One region of the Clostridium sp. JNZ X4-2 genome, then DNA from elsewhere that is predicted to be linked to it. Evidence: riboswitches for the same ligand, from Rfam matches in the RefSeq annotation. Region 1 holds a riboswitch; each other region holds the start of a gene.

Region 1 (4,849 bases):
AATTTAAAGGAAAAGTATAAATTCTTATCTGATAAAAAGTGTACATATGTATAATACTAAATTAAAATAAATTGAGAGGGAGGAGCTGTGTTAAAACTTATACGAGTTTTGCACCACATATTATATTATGGATATAAATAAACTTACAGTAAAAGCACAACAGTCAATAAATGAGGCACAACTCATAGCTGTAAAATACAGTCATCAGCAGATAGATGTGATTCATTTATTTTCAGCGCTGGTGTTTGAGGAAAATGGATTAATTCCAAACATATTTGGAAAGATGTCCGTAGATGTAAAATCACTTGTAAAGGAAACTAAGAATGTCCTGGATAAAATGCCTAAGGTACTGGGAGAAGGGGCACAGAGTAATTCTCTCTATGCTACTAGAAGGTTTGAAGATGTTTTTGTAAAAGCAGAAAGTATAGCTAAAAATTTTAAAGATTCCTATATAAGTGTAGAGCATATAATGCTGAGTATTATGGAAATGCACTCCAGTGATGTGGATAAGATATTAGAAAAATTTAATATAAGGAAAAGCGGTTTTTTAGAGGCACTGTCTCAGATAAGAGGTAATCAGAGAGTTGATACCCAGGATCCGGAAGGAACTTACGAAGCACTGGTTAAGTATGGAAGAAATCTGGTTGAAGAGGCAAAAAAACATAAATTAGATCCTGTGATAGGCAGAGACGAAGAGATTAGAAGAGTGGTCAGAATACTTTCAAGAAGAACTAAAAATAATCCTGTGTTAATAGGAGAGCCAGGAGTGGGGAAAACTGCTATAGTGGAAGGATTGGCAGAGAGAATTATAAAAGGTGACATACCAGATGGATTAAAAGACAAGGTAATATTTTCCCTTGATATGGGATCCCTGATTGCTGGAGCCAAATTTAGAGGTGAGTTTGAAGAAAGATTAAAGGCTGTTTTAAAAGAAGTACAAAAAAGTGAAGGCAGGATAATACTTTTTATAGATGAAATTCACACTATAGTTGGGGCCGGAAAAACGGAAGGTTCCATGGATGCAGGAAATTTGATAAAACCAATGCTTGCAAGAGGTGAACTTCACTGTATAGGAGCTACTACCTTTGATGAATACAGAAAATATATAGAGAAGGACAAAGCTCTTGAAAGAAGGTTTCAGCCAGTTGTAATAGATGAACCCAGCGTAGAAGATTCTATTTCAATACTCAGGGGACTTAAGGAGAAATTTGAAATATATCATGGTATAAGAATTCATGATTCTGCTATAGTTGCAGCAGCAAAACTTTCAAGCAGATATATAACAGACAGATATTTACCTGATAAGGCCATAGATTTAATCGATGAGGCCTGCGCCATGATAAGAACTGAAATTGATAGTGTACCAACTGAAATGGATGATGTCAGGAGAAAATTGTTTCAGCTTAAAATTGAAAAAGAAGCATTATCAAAGGAAAAAGATAATGCTTCCGTGGAAAGACTTAAAACAGTAGAAAAAGAACTGAATAATTTAAAAGATAAGGACAATGAACTAACTGCCAAATATGAAAAGGAAAAGTCCAATATAACGGAAGTCAGGAATTTAAAAAAGCAATTGGATGAAGCAAAGGGACAAATTGAAAAAGCAGAAAGAGAATACAATCTAAATAAAGTTGCAGAATTGAAGTATGGAGTCATACCTAAACTGGAAAGTGAAATAGCATCAGGTGAAAATTTGATAAAAGAAAATAATGAAAGTGCAATGCTGAAAGAAGAAGTTACAGAAAAGGAGATATCCCAGATAGTATCTAAATGGACGGGAATACCTGTATCAAGATTGGTAGAGGGAGAAAGGCAGAAACTTATTAAATTGGAAGATGAACTTTCAAAAAGAGTTGTAGGACAAAAGCAGGCTGTGAAAGCAGTTTCTGATGCTGTAATAAGAGCAAGGGCAGGAATGAAGGATCCAAATAGACCAATAGGATCATTCATATTTTTGGGACCTACAGGTGTAGGTAAAACCGAGCTGGCTAAAACCCTTGCAAGAACTTTGTTTGACAGTGAGGAAAATATAATCAGAATAGATATGTCGGAGTATATGGAAAAGTATTCTGTTTCAAGGCTTATAGGAGCTCCTCCGGGATATGTAGGTTATGAAGAAGGAGGGCAGCTTACGGAAGCAGTTAGAAGAAAGCCTTATAGTGTAATATTATTTGACGAGATAGAAAAAGCTCATAATGATGTATTTAATATTTTCCTTCAGATACTGGATGATGGAAGACTTACGGATAATCAAGGCAAAGTGGTAGATTTTAAGAATTGTATTATAATTATGACTTCCAATATAGGAAGCAGTTATTTACTGGAAAATAAGAGCAGTAGGGGAATAGATAAAGACATAAAAGATAAAGTAATGAATGATATGAAGTTGAAATTTAAACCTGAATTTTTAAACAGGCTGGATGATATCATAATGTTTAAACCGTTAAATACGGAAGAGATTAAAATTATAATAGATATATTCTTAAAAGATATAGAAAGCAGGTTAAAAGATAAGAATATTTATATAGAAATAACTGACAAAGCTAAAGAAATCATAGCAGAAGAAGGATATGATCCGGTTTATGGGGCTAGACCTTTAAAAAGATATATGGAAAATGTACTGGAAACGTCTATTGCCAAGAAGATAATTAAGGGTGAAATTTATGAAGGATGTAATATAAGGGTAGATTATGATGATAGATTTAAAATAGACAAGATATAAGTAAGATTGAATATTTAAATGGGTGTTATTTTAATAAGTAAAAGGAAAAGTATAAAGACTGCAGCCCGCCGCTACTGTATGGAGGATGAAACTTTATTATGCCACTGGATTATATATCTGGGAAGGCCAAGGAGTAAAATGAATCTGAGCCAGGAAGCCTGCCTAATATCTATGTTGATTCTTTCGGAGGGAAGGAAAATTGCATACTTTAAATTTGTAAGTTATATTTACGATTTAATGTAAAATTATTAATACATTAGGTTCTATAAATGATATGTAGATTTGAGGTGTATATTTTGAAGAAAAATAACATATTTATTACTGGATATGCAAAGCTTCCGAAGGGAATAACTGCAACCGAAATTTACAATGAAATTGTTATAGGGATTATTATAAATAGATGTTCCGGTGAAATACAGGATGTTGAGTGTTCTTTTGTGACTGATACTGCAAAGAAATACGCAAAAAATTTATTAATAGGGAAGAATTTGAATAATGTTAAAGAAATAGTGGGGGATATAGAAGATAATTACTTTGGAATGGCTAAAAAATCTTTTATAGCGGTATTGATAAACTGTTATGAAAGGTATAAAATAATAATGAACAAAGAGAATTAAAAACAATTTAATAAAATTGCCATTTTATTATAACATAAAGGTTGATCCCTTTATGAAGAATTAATAAAAAACACGGCATTAGTGTATTTCTGAGTACACTGATGCCGTTTTTTAAATGTATATTTTTAAACTATGTGTTAAAAAAGAAAGAAAAAAGTAGAAAGGAGAATGTGAGTTTCTGGTATTAATAGTATAAATTAATTAAAAAGTTAAGGCATTTATTTAAGCTTAAGGGTAATAATAATTTAAAAGGTAATAATAATTTAAAAAAGATCAATTATTTATAATGAAGAGGGGATAGCATGATTACGGATAGAATAAAAAACAAAGACCTTTTGAAATATATAGGCACAGCTAATGATGCAGCTGATCTTATAAAAGATGGAATGACTGTAGGAACTAGCGGATTTACATTTTCAGGATATCCAAAATCTGTACCAATGGCACTGGCAAAAAAGATAAAAGACGGTGCTAAGATAAAAATAAATTTATTTACAGGCGCCTCTGTAGGTGATGAACTTGATGGAGAATTAGCTAGAGTTGGGGCAATTAACAAGAGATTTCCATATCAGACACATAAAGACGTTAGAAATGCCATTAATGCAGGTGAAATTAATTATGTAGATGCTCATCTCAGCATGTCGCCACAGATGGTGGACTATGGGTTCATGGGAAAAATAGATGTGGCAATAGTCGAGGCTGTGGGTATAACTGAAGAAGGATATATTATACCGACTACATCAGTGGGTAATGCACCTACTTATGTTAGAGATGCAGATATAGTGATTGTAGAAATAAATGAAAGTCAGCCTGTATCTCTCATAGGAACACATGATGTGTACGTTCCTGAAAAACCGCCTTTTAGACAGCCAATACCTATAATTCATGCAGGAGACAGAATAGGTACCGATTACATAGTTTCGGATCCTAAAAAGATAAAATGCATAGTTTTCAGTGATATAAAGGATAATATCAGAAAAGTTGCACCTATAAGTGATGTAAGCAGAAAAATGGCGGGAAATCTGATAGACTTTCTTGAAAATGAAGTTAAACAGGGAAGACTTCCGGAAAACTTGCTTCCAATTCAATCAGGGGTGGGTTCAGTTGCAAATGCAGTACTTGAAGGATTAAAAGAATCCAGATTTACCAATTTGCAGGTATATACTGAAGTTGCACAGGATTCAGTATTTAATTTAATGGATGAAGGCAAGATTTCAGTAGCTTCTGCTACATCAGTGTCTTTTTCTGAAGCAGGGCAGAAAAAATTCTATGAAAAGATTGATGAATACAGAAAGAAATTTATATTGAGGCCTCAGGAAATAAGCAACAATCCGGAAGTAATCAGAAGACTTGGAGTAATAGCCATGAATACACCTATAGAAGCAGATATATATGGAAATGTAAATTCAAGTCAAATAATGGGTTCGAGGATGATGAACGGAATAGGCGGCTCAGGTGATTTTACAAGAAGTTCATATATTTCAATATTTACTACAGAATCAATAGCTAA
Region 2 (4,849 bases), 480 kb from region 1:
TATGGAGAGGATATAGGATTTGAAGAGATATTTTTAGTAGAATGCAGTTTAGAGTTTATAAAGAGTTAATAGTAAAGGAAGATTTTTGGCCGATGCCAAAAATCAGCCAAAGCTATTAACTCTTGATTTTTAACTTTGAATAATAAAATATTATAGAATAAGACTTAATTTTCTGATAAAATAGTAGTATAGAGAGATAGAATAAAAAGGGAATTCTTGATGTGAGGGTAAAAACCAGGGCTGGAAAACAAATAGACGTTGAAATACAAATATTGCCAGTGGAATATATGGCAGAACGCACCATATTTTACTGGAGCAAGATGTACACAAGCCAGATAAAACTAGGGGATACCTATGATAAGTTAAAGAAATGTGTGACTATAAATATAGTGGATTTCAAATGTACACCGTTAAATAAATTATACTCAAGTTATCACCTGACAGAAGATGAAACAGGGTATAAATTGACTGACATACTGGAAGTTCACTTTCTAGAAATACCAAAATTATTTGACGAAAAAGTTGAGAGAAGTGAAGATGATCCAATAGTACAGTGGATGGAATTTCTGGATGCAAAATCGAAGGGAGTGATAGAGGTGCTGGCAGGGAAGAACAAAAATATAAAAAAAGCTTATGGACTGCTTCAAATAATAAGCCGGGATGAAAAAGCCAGGATGTTATATGAGGCAAGGCAGGCAGAAATCAGTGACCAGCGTACCAGGATAAAAGTGGCAGAGGAAAAAGGAATAGAAAAAGGCATAGAAAAAGGAACAAATGATAAAGCAATAAGGATAGCTAAAAAGATGATTAATCGTGGAGATTCAATAAATGATATAGCAGACATAACTGAATTACCAAAAGAAAAAATAATAGAACTGAAAAAGAAATACCAGAATTAAAGAACAAAGAACTTTGAACTTCAGATTGAAAGGGGTGTTATATTTGGAGAAGAATTGTTTTATTACAATTACAGGATTGAACCATTATTACGATAAAAAACCCTTTGAGATTGACCGTATACTTAAAATTGTAAAAGAGCCTGAAAATGAATATGACGGCGAGGCAATACGAGTTGAGCTTCCTTATATTGGCACCGTGGGTTATGTAGCCAACAGCCCCAATACTGTTTTTAAGGGGACCATAAGTTCCGGAAGATTATATGAGCATATAGGGGAGTATGCCTATGCACAGGTTTATTTTATTACCCATTCAAGCGTGATTGCCCTTGTGCTTTTGCCTGATAAAATAGAAAAAGATTTAAAAGAAGAAGAAATACAGAAAATGGTGAAAAAACTGAACACTATGATACGATAGGTCAAGCTTGAAAAACTAAGTAAAATTTTTTTGAGTGAGATAAACACAAAATGTGTGTTGGCTAATCCATTAATTGTATAAAAAAATTATGATATAATTCTATCATAATAATGGTATAAAGGGAGAAGAAAATATGATTATTAAAGTATCGGCAGCACTTAGAAATGAATATTTGGCAATATCACCATTAGCTCATGAAACAAAAAGAACCAATTTATATAACTAAAAATGATGAGGGTGATGTTGTCTTGATGAGCATAGATGCTTTTGAGAGGAGAGAACAAATTTTACAACTCAGAGCAAAGGTTTTACAGGCAGAGCAGGAGCGAACTAATGGTGAAAAGACTATGAGTGTTTGAGTGTTGAAGAAGCGAGAGACAGTCTAAGGGAACGTGTAAATGAAATGCTGGAGCCTAAAAGAGATGGTTCAGATAAGGATGAAGCTGAAATTACAGGAGGAAAACGTCTAATTAGAGTTATGATGAATATTATGTAGATAATTGTTGTAATATATCCTGGGAAATAAAGCTCGGGATATTATTTTTTTTCACAAACAGTACAGGTATTATATGGAATTACATGCAATAAATGTGCTTGCTGCAAATAGTTTTTTTTATCAGATAGATTGTTTATTTAATTAATTGTTAGGTATAGAGTTAAAGTAAAAGATCAATAAGGGGTATTGAATAATGTATTAACCATAAAAAGAATATTTAGACAAAAAATGACGTGTTATGTAGAAAGTTGTATATAAATAATATAATTCCATTAAGATAAAGTTTTAACAAATATGTTGACAAATACCTATACATGATATATTATCAAGGTAATGAAAATTAAATAATATTTGCAGCAGGCTTCTCAATGAATTAATAGGGAAAGTGGTTAGAAACCACTGCAGCCTCCACTACTGTAAGGAAGATGAAATCCATGTGAAACCACTGAAGGGACAACCTTTGGGAAGGTATGGAGAGTAAGATGATTCCAAGCCAGTATACCTACCTGCTTGCCGGTATATATAGTTCTTTTGGTAGGAAAGACTGGTATCAGATGTATTTCCATTTAAATTGTGAAATATATTAATATGATATGTGAAGACCTTCAAAAGAAGGCCTTTTTATTTATGTTTTAACAAGTTGAAGGTACTTTAGTACCTGAAACTAAAAACCGCCCGCTATGCGGGTGTGATTAAATGCTTAAGCAAAAAAAGTATTACCTTTTTTGTTATAATGATGAATGTTCAAGTCATCAAAATAATTAGAAAGAAGGTAATACTCTATGGCAGAAAGTTTAGCACATAGCAAGTGGTTATGCAAGTACCATATAGTATTTACGCCCAAATATCGAAGAAAGATAATATACTACAAATTGAGAGAAGATATAAAAGAAATAATAAAAGATTTGTGTAAATGGAAAGGTATAAGAATTATAGAAGGACATATGATGCCGGATCATATACATCTTTTAGTATCGATACCTCCCAAAACAAGTGTGTCAAGTTTTATGGGATATCTTAAAGGGAAAAGTTCAATGATGATATTTGATAGGCACTCAAATCTTAAATATAAATTTGGAAATAGACATTTTTGGGCAGAAGGATATTATGTGAGTACAGTAGGACTTAATGAAGCAACAATAGCAAAGTATATTCGAGAACAAGAAAAAAATGATCAAATAATGGATAAGATTACAATAAAAGAATTGGAAAACCCTTTTAAGGGTACAGTTAGGTAATCAATCCACTGAGGCTTGAACAAGGTAAAAGCCAGCGTCATTTAGGCGCTGGAAGTATTACGCCCTTATAGGGCTTGAGCAAGCCACCTCTTTTAGGGGTGGTTATGACTTAAACAGGGCAGGTAAAGAAATACCTGAAAATTATTTTAAGTCCATGGAAAGTAATATCAAAAATGATCCTGATTATTTAATGGATACAAACAAAAGCCCCGTAGTAGATGATGTCGCAAAATGTGAATCCATTGCTGCTGCAGTGATCGCTGACGGTAAAGATCCTACAAATTTTTGGGGAGTTAATCTTATAGAAAAAATATACAATAGTGATGGCATGTCAAAAAATCTTCCGGGAGTAGGAAATGAAGAATATTGTGCATATGCCCTTATACTCTTAAGCGCAGGGGACTTTACCATTCCCGATGATGCAAAATGGACCAAGGATAAATTGATTCAAACTCTGTTAAGTGAGCAGAAATCTGACGGCGGATGGAACAGAAACGTCGTATACCCAACTCCTCAGGCAAATATATCACAAGCTAGTGTTACAGCAGAGGTGATTTCAGCACTGGCACCATATTATAACACAAATGCAGATGTGAAAAAAGCCATTGACAACGCCATTGCCCTTTTACAGGAAAGGCAGGCTTCGGATGGAGGGTTTGGACTTGTTAATAACAGCTCGGATTCAGGAACAGGTGTAACAGCCCCAGTAATAACAGCATTATGTTCACTGGGGATAGATCCTGCCACAGACAGCGGATTTATAAAGGGAGACAATAACCCTATGGATGCGCTATTGAGCTTTGCTTTAAATGACAACAGCGGATTTGGAGGTACAAATAATACATCATTGGATCCTACATCAACAGAAGTTGGTTTTAGGGGGATAACCGCATATAAGCTGTTTAAAGAAGGAAAGGGTTCCATATATAATTTTACAACTGCACAGAGCAGCAATGCAGATCTTTCAAATCTGAGTCTTTCAGGAGTAACTCTCAATCAAGCTTTTGATTCATCTGTAACATACTACACGGCATCAGTTGGCAATGAAGTGTCAAATACTGACATAACAGCGGCTGCAGCAGACAGTAAAGCTCAGATAAAGGTAAGTGTAAATGGAGAGGATGTAAGCGGTCAGCAGGCCAACCTTAATGTAGGGGAAAACAACATAAAGGTTGAAGTCACAGCAGAGGATGGAACTGTAAAGACCTATAACATAGTTGTAACCAGGGCTGCAGAGTCTGTTGTAAATGTGACAGGAATAACTCTTGACAAGACAAGTACAACTGTGGAAAAGGGGAGTACAGATCAGCTTACAGCAGTTGTTGCTCCTGAAAATGCCACTAATAAAAATGTAACTTGGACAAGTGATAAACCTGAAATAGCTGCAGTGGATCAAACTGGAAAGATAACTGCAGAGGCAGAAGGTACGGCCACAATAACAGCATCTACGGAAGATGGAAATAAAACCGCAGCTTGCAGTGTAACAGTTACTGATAATAGTCAAACCAACCTTGTAGATATAAGCACCGATTTGCCTGAAGATGCGTCTTTTAAACTGGGAAGTGATGCCAAAGTAACCATAAATGCTGTAAATAATTCTGATGAAGAGCAGCCCGTTTCATTGATACTTGCACTGTTCAACAAGGACAACAATGCCTTTGTGACTTATACAGCAGCACAGCAGGATGTTGAATCAAAAGGATCCACTGCACTGACAGGTAGTATAAAGTTGCCGGATACGGGAAATTATGAATTGAAAGCCTTTGTGTGGGACGGACTGGATGACATGGAACCCCTCTCC
Region 3 (4,849 bases), 260 kb from region 1:
CCTTTTCTGTAGCAAATTTTTTTGCAGGCTTAATAGTGGGACATCATTGGGAAAAATTGTTTGGAGAATCAGCTAAAAATAAAAAATCGTTAAAGGAAGAATAAATTATGGAACTATCTTCATTTGGCAGGATATCTGGTAATAAAAGTTTTTTACACCGTTTGGATGGAAGGGTAAAAACAGTTTTGTTTTTAAGTGCAATTATAATTGTAACTTTTCTTTCCCATTGGTACTTAGTAGTTTCTCTGTGGGCACTTTCTATAATTGGATATTATACTTTGAATATGCCCTGGAAAAGACTTATAAAAAGGATGCTTATGCCCTTTAGTATAGCATGGCTTGTGTTTGCCAGTATGTTATTTACCAATGGACAGCAGGTATTAACCTATATTCCCCTTTTTGGATATCGCTTTAATATTTACAGAGAAGGTCTTATACTTGGAATTTTGTTGATGCTCAGGATAATGGCAGCAGTTAGTCTGGCATGTATACTGTCCTTTTGCACACCCATGATTGAAATACTTGAAACCCTGAGAATATTTAAGGTACCATCAATTATAATAGATTTAGCGGATATGATGTACAGATATATATTTATAATTGAGGATACGGGAAAAAGTATGAGACATGCCCAATTGAGCCGTATGGGAGATAATTCCAGTTGGATGCGCCGTGCTGAAGATGCGGGAAAAATAGCAGTTTATGTCATAATAGAATCTTTGGATCGCAGTGTGAGGGTTTACAATGCCATGCTTTCAAGAGGATATAACGAAGAGAGTAAACAAGCTAAGTTTTTCACATACTCCATTCCAGCCAAGGATTTTCGCTTTGGAATATTAGGAGCAGTTTTATTGGCAGCTTTAATTATTGCAAATATATTGATTTAAAAGGAGAATAATATATGGAACTTATTGATGTGGATAAAGTCAGCTATGCTTATGGTGATGGAAGCCTGGCACTTAAAGATGTTAACATGAAAATAAAAAGCGGGGAAAAGGTAGCAATACTTGGTCCCAATGGTGCAGGTAAATCCACTCTTTTTCATCTGTTTAATGGAATCTTAAAGCCTAAATCAGGTACTATTACAATAAATGGACTTCAGGTATGCAAAAAAAATTTAGTTGAAATAAGACGTATGGTAGGCATGGTATTTCAAGACTCTGATGATCAGCTTTTTAATTCTACAGTTCGACAGGAAATTGCCTATGGGCTTTTGAACATGGGTATGAGAGGGCAGGAATTGGAAGATACAATAGCATGGTCATTAAAGGTGGTTGGAATGACAGGTTATGATGATAAAAGTCCCCATAATTTAAGTGGAGGGCAAAAAAAAAGAATAGCACTTGCAAGTGTCCTTGCCATGAAGCCTAAGGTAATGGTTCTGGATGAACCCACAGCAGCTCTTGATCCCAGGGGAGTATATAAGTTAATCAAACTTCTTGACATAATAAATAAAAAACTTGGAATTACTTTGATCTTTGCCACCCATGATGTGGATACAGTTCCTCTTTTAGCTGATACGGTTTATCTTTTGGATAAAGGAAAAATTGTAAGGGGAGGCACAACTCAGGAAGTGTTTAATCAAAAAGAGTTTATTCGAAAAATTGATTTAAGACTTCCAAGAGTAGCTCATTTGGTTGAAATTCTGGATAGAGATGGAGCAATAAATGCAGATACATTACCTCTTACCATTGGTCAGGCCAAAAGTGTTTTAGAAAATCAAAATAGAAATTGACATGAAAAGATATAAAAGTAGAATCACTGGAATTTTTTAATAAGATTTCAGTGATTTTTTCATATCTGTCATGAATTTAATAGTTTATAAAACTTTAAATTACATAAACTCTAGATACACAATTAAATAAAATACTTCAATAAAAAAATCTATGAGAATGTGAAGGAGGAATTCATCATGACAGGTAATGGAAATAGAACTTTAGTTCCAGAGGCAAAGGAAGGTCTTAATAGATTTAAGATGGAAGCAGCTAGAGAAGTAGGAGTGAATCTAAAAGATGGATATAATGGTGATATTACATCAAGGGAAGCAGGCTCAATAGGGGGACAGATGGTAAAAAAGATGATAGAGGCTTATGAGCAGGGATTAAAGTAACCATATTAATTAAAATAAATGAAAAAAGTATGAATAGTTACTTGACTAATATAGACAATAAGAATATAATTAACTCATAATTAAATAATAAAGTATACGGTTTATATTATAATTAAAAGGGAATATGGTGAAATACCATTACAGCCCCCGCTACTGTATCAGGTGACAATTTTAAATTTCCACTGGAGTGTTTCTGGGAAGGGAAAAAGAGGATGAGCCGATAGTCAGGAAACCTGCCTATACTTGCATAGAAATCTTTCGGAGGGAAGGATTTATCAATTGTAATGCTGATACTATTTTTAATAGTGTAGTTTTGTAATATGATAATCAGGGACTTCTAAAAGAAGTCCCTTTTTATATATATGTGTTTGGTGTTAACTTAAACATATCTAATCCCTTTAATAATGCACTTATTATGGATGAATAAGTGCATTTTTGTGTTTTAAAGAGCCTATATTAGGTTATAATATTTTAAAATAGCTATTGATTGGAATAAACTTAAAAGGAAGGATACATCATGTCTGAAAAATATTGGCCTGAAACGATTATACTTTGGGGAGCCGGTGCTACTAAAAGCTTAGGGCTTCATGCAACTAATGAGTTGATGCAGCTTATTTTAAAAATAAGTAAAAGGGATTTTTCCTTTTTGAAGGGAAAAGATAAAAAACTGGCTGATGCTTTTGAAAAATTAATTACGGAAGATTTAATTAAAGACTCTAAGATGTCTAAGATATACGATTTAAAAGCTCTAGAGGCTATAATAAGTACCAACGCCAAGTTTAACATGCACGAACTTTTTACTATGCTTGATCAACTTATTGACAATAATATGGGATTTAATGCTTTTTCTCATGGGAAAACACAGTTTTTAAGGGTGGAAAGAGTTCAGGCGGCCAAAAGATGTCTCATTTTGATTATTGAAGAGTTGGAGAGATTTAGTATACAAGGTACCCAGGGATATGCAGACAGAGAAAAAATGGAACCTTATTATCAATTTGCAAAAATACTTGTAGATCTTATGATAGAAGAGGCGCAGGCATTTGAAAACAGAGGTTATAGAAGGGATACAAGACGATTTTATCTTTATTCCTATGCCATAATATCTTTTAATTGGGATCCCATAATACTCTGGAACTTATTCAATGCCCATAAGGAGAAAAATGAAAGGCCTGTCAGACTAAAAGATGGCTTAAAATTGCAGTTATATGATGATTTTGGAACTCAGATATCTTCTGCCCAATTGAATGAGGATGAATCCGGCATATGGTATGTAACGGATGAACCCCAGTGTAAAAGTATAAATGATTATAATTACCCTTCTAGGATAATGAGGATAGGAAAAATACTGTTTCCCCATGGTATGTTTGGTTCCAGGGTCTGCCCTGAATGCGGCAAATCCATAATTAGTTTTGCAAAAAGATGGGATAGACTGTCTACAGAGGTTTTTGGGCCATCTATTTTAAAAACATTGCAAAAAAACTGGAGGTATACAACAGAAAAAGAAAAGACATATAAAAGAGGTGCCATAGAGTGTCCTTATTGTGGACAAATAACTTACCCTTATGATATGCCTCTTATAATACAGAGCCTTTCAAGGGAAAAGAGTGTACCAACTTTAGAAGAATTGAAAACTGAAATGGGACTTCTTATGAAAAATGCAAAACATATAATTTTTGCAGGATATAGTTTGCCGCAGGATGATATTATGGTTAAAACCTTTTTCATGTCTTCTATATCTGGAAATGACAGAGATAAGCTGAAATGTACTGTAGTAAACTATGATGAAGGGTATAGAGGTTCAGGTTGGCTGAAGGGCCATAAGATAGTGGAATATATAAAAGGAACAAAAAATAATTCTGCGGCTGAGTGCATAAAAAACATATGTGATATATTTCCATTAAAAAATATAAGGATAAATTTAAGCGGGATACCTGATATATTTATGGAAGATGGAAAATGCAGCAGGAGAAAGACAATAGATTTATTGTATCCTGAAGAGTATTTTAAAGAGGGATTTCCAATACATAGAGATTGAAAAAAAGATTATGTTTTTTAACTGCTTTATTGAACTTTCCATTAAAAGTGGTAAAATAAAATCGTCAGTATTTATTAAAAAACTGAACTAAATTTTATAAAGGAGGTTCCGTGTTATATCAAAATGAATAACAACGGAGAAAACTTATGGAAAGACAATTAAAAACATGGTCAAAGCTTAGTATTAGACAGATTGCCATAATTGGCATGCTGTCTGCAATTTCTATTGTACTTGGTGTAACTGGATTGGGTTTTATACCTATTCCGCCGGTGAAAGCCACTATAATGCACGTACCTGTTATAATAGGGGCTGTTTTAGAGGGGCCGCTTGTGGGTGCTATGGTAGGACTTATCTTTGGTGTATTTAGTGTGATTCAATCTATAACTACTCCTACCCCTGTTTCTTTTGTTTTTATGAACCCTCTGGTATCTGTTTTACCGAGAATACTTATAGGAGTGGGAAGTTATTACGTATTTAAGCTCATAAGAATGAAAAGGGAAGTTTTATCTGTAGGAATAGCTGCCGCCGTAGGGTCATTGATAAACACCGTAGGTGTGCTGGGCATGATATATATTATATACCTGGGTCCTTATTCCAAGGCACTAAATATAAGTTTAAGTGCAGCCAAAAAGGGAATACTAGTTGTAGCCTTTACAAACGGCATGCCTGAAATGATCTTATCTATAATTATTGCGGTATCTGTT

The links. A riboswitch is a leader RNA that binds a small molecule or an ion and turns the genes downstream of it on or off. The one in region 1 is predicted to bind cobalamin.
Region 2: linked by a shared signal. The riboswitch ahead of tnpA (IS200/IS605 family transposase) and the one ahead of ACYUJ6_RS13040 (DUF3870 domain-containing protein) in region 1 are both predicted to bind cobalamin.
Region 3: linked by a shared signal. The riboswitch ahead of ACYUJ6_RS11730 (hypothetical protein) and the one ahead of ACYUJ6_RS13040 (DUF3870 domain-containing protein) in region 1 are both predicted to bind cobalamin.

What each region holds. Positions count from the first base shown of each region.
Region 1 covers NZ_CM142685.1:2,708,033-2,712,881, reverse strand. Annotated here, with positions in the region: gene ACYUJ6_RS13050 (transcriptional regulator) at 1-54, shown strand, start outside; gene clpB (ATP-dependent chaperone ClpB) at 128-2,722, shown strand; cobalamin riboswitch at 2,725-2,902, shown strand; gene ACYUJ6_RS13040 (DUF3870 domain-containing protein) at 3,019-3,339, shown strand; gene ACYUJ6_RS13035 (acetyl-CoA hydrolase/transferase family protein) at 3,642-4,849, shown strand, end outside.
Region 2 covers NZ_CM142685.1:3,186,228-3,191,076, reverse strand. Annotated here, with positions in the region: gene ACYUJ6_RS15335 (Rpn family recombination-promoting nuclease/putative transposase) at 222-899, shown strand; gene ACYUJ6_RS15330 (HIRAN domain-containing protein) at 943-1,314, shown strand; gene ACYUJ6_RS15325 (hypothetical protein) at 1,566-1,673, shown strand; gene ACYUJ6_RS15320 (hypothetical protein) at 1,670-1,810, shown strand; cobalamin riboswitch at 2,152-2,334, shown strand; gene tnpA (IS200/IS605 family transposase) at 2,593-3,048, shown strand; gene ACYUJ6_RS15310 (leucine-rich repeat domain-containing protein) at 3,203-4,849, shown strand, end outside.
Region 3 covers NZ_CM142685.1:2,445,125-2,449,973, reverse strand. Annotated here, with positions in the region: gene ACYUJ6_RS11750 (hypothetical protein) at 1-104, shown strand, start outside; gene cbiQ (cobalt ECF transporter T component CbiQ) at 108-887, shown strand; gene ACYUJ6_RS11740 (energy-coupling factor ABC transporter ATP-binding protein) at 902-1,735, shown strand; gene ACYUJ6_RS11735 (alpha/beta-type small acid-soluble spore protein) at 1,913-2,110, shown strand; cobalamin riboswitch at 2,190-2,365, shown strand; gene ACYUJ6_RS11730 (hypothetical protein) at 2,628-4,145, shown strand; gene ACYUJ6_RS11725 (ECF transporter S component) at 4,292-4,849, shown strand, end outside.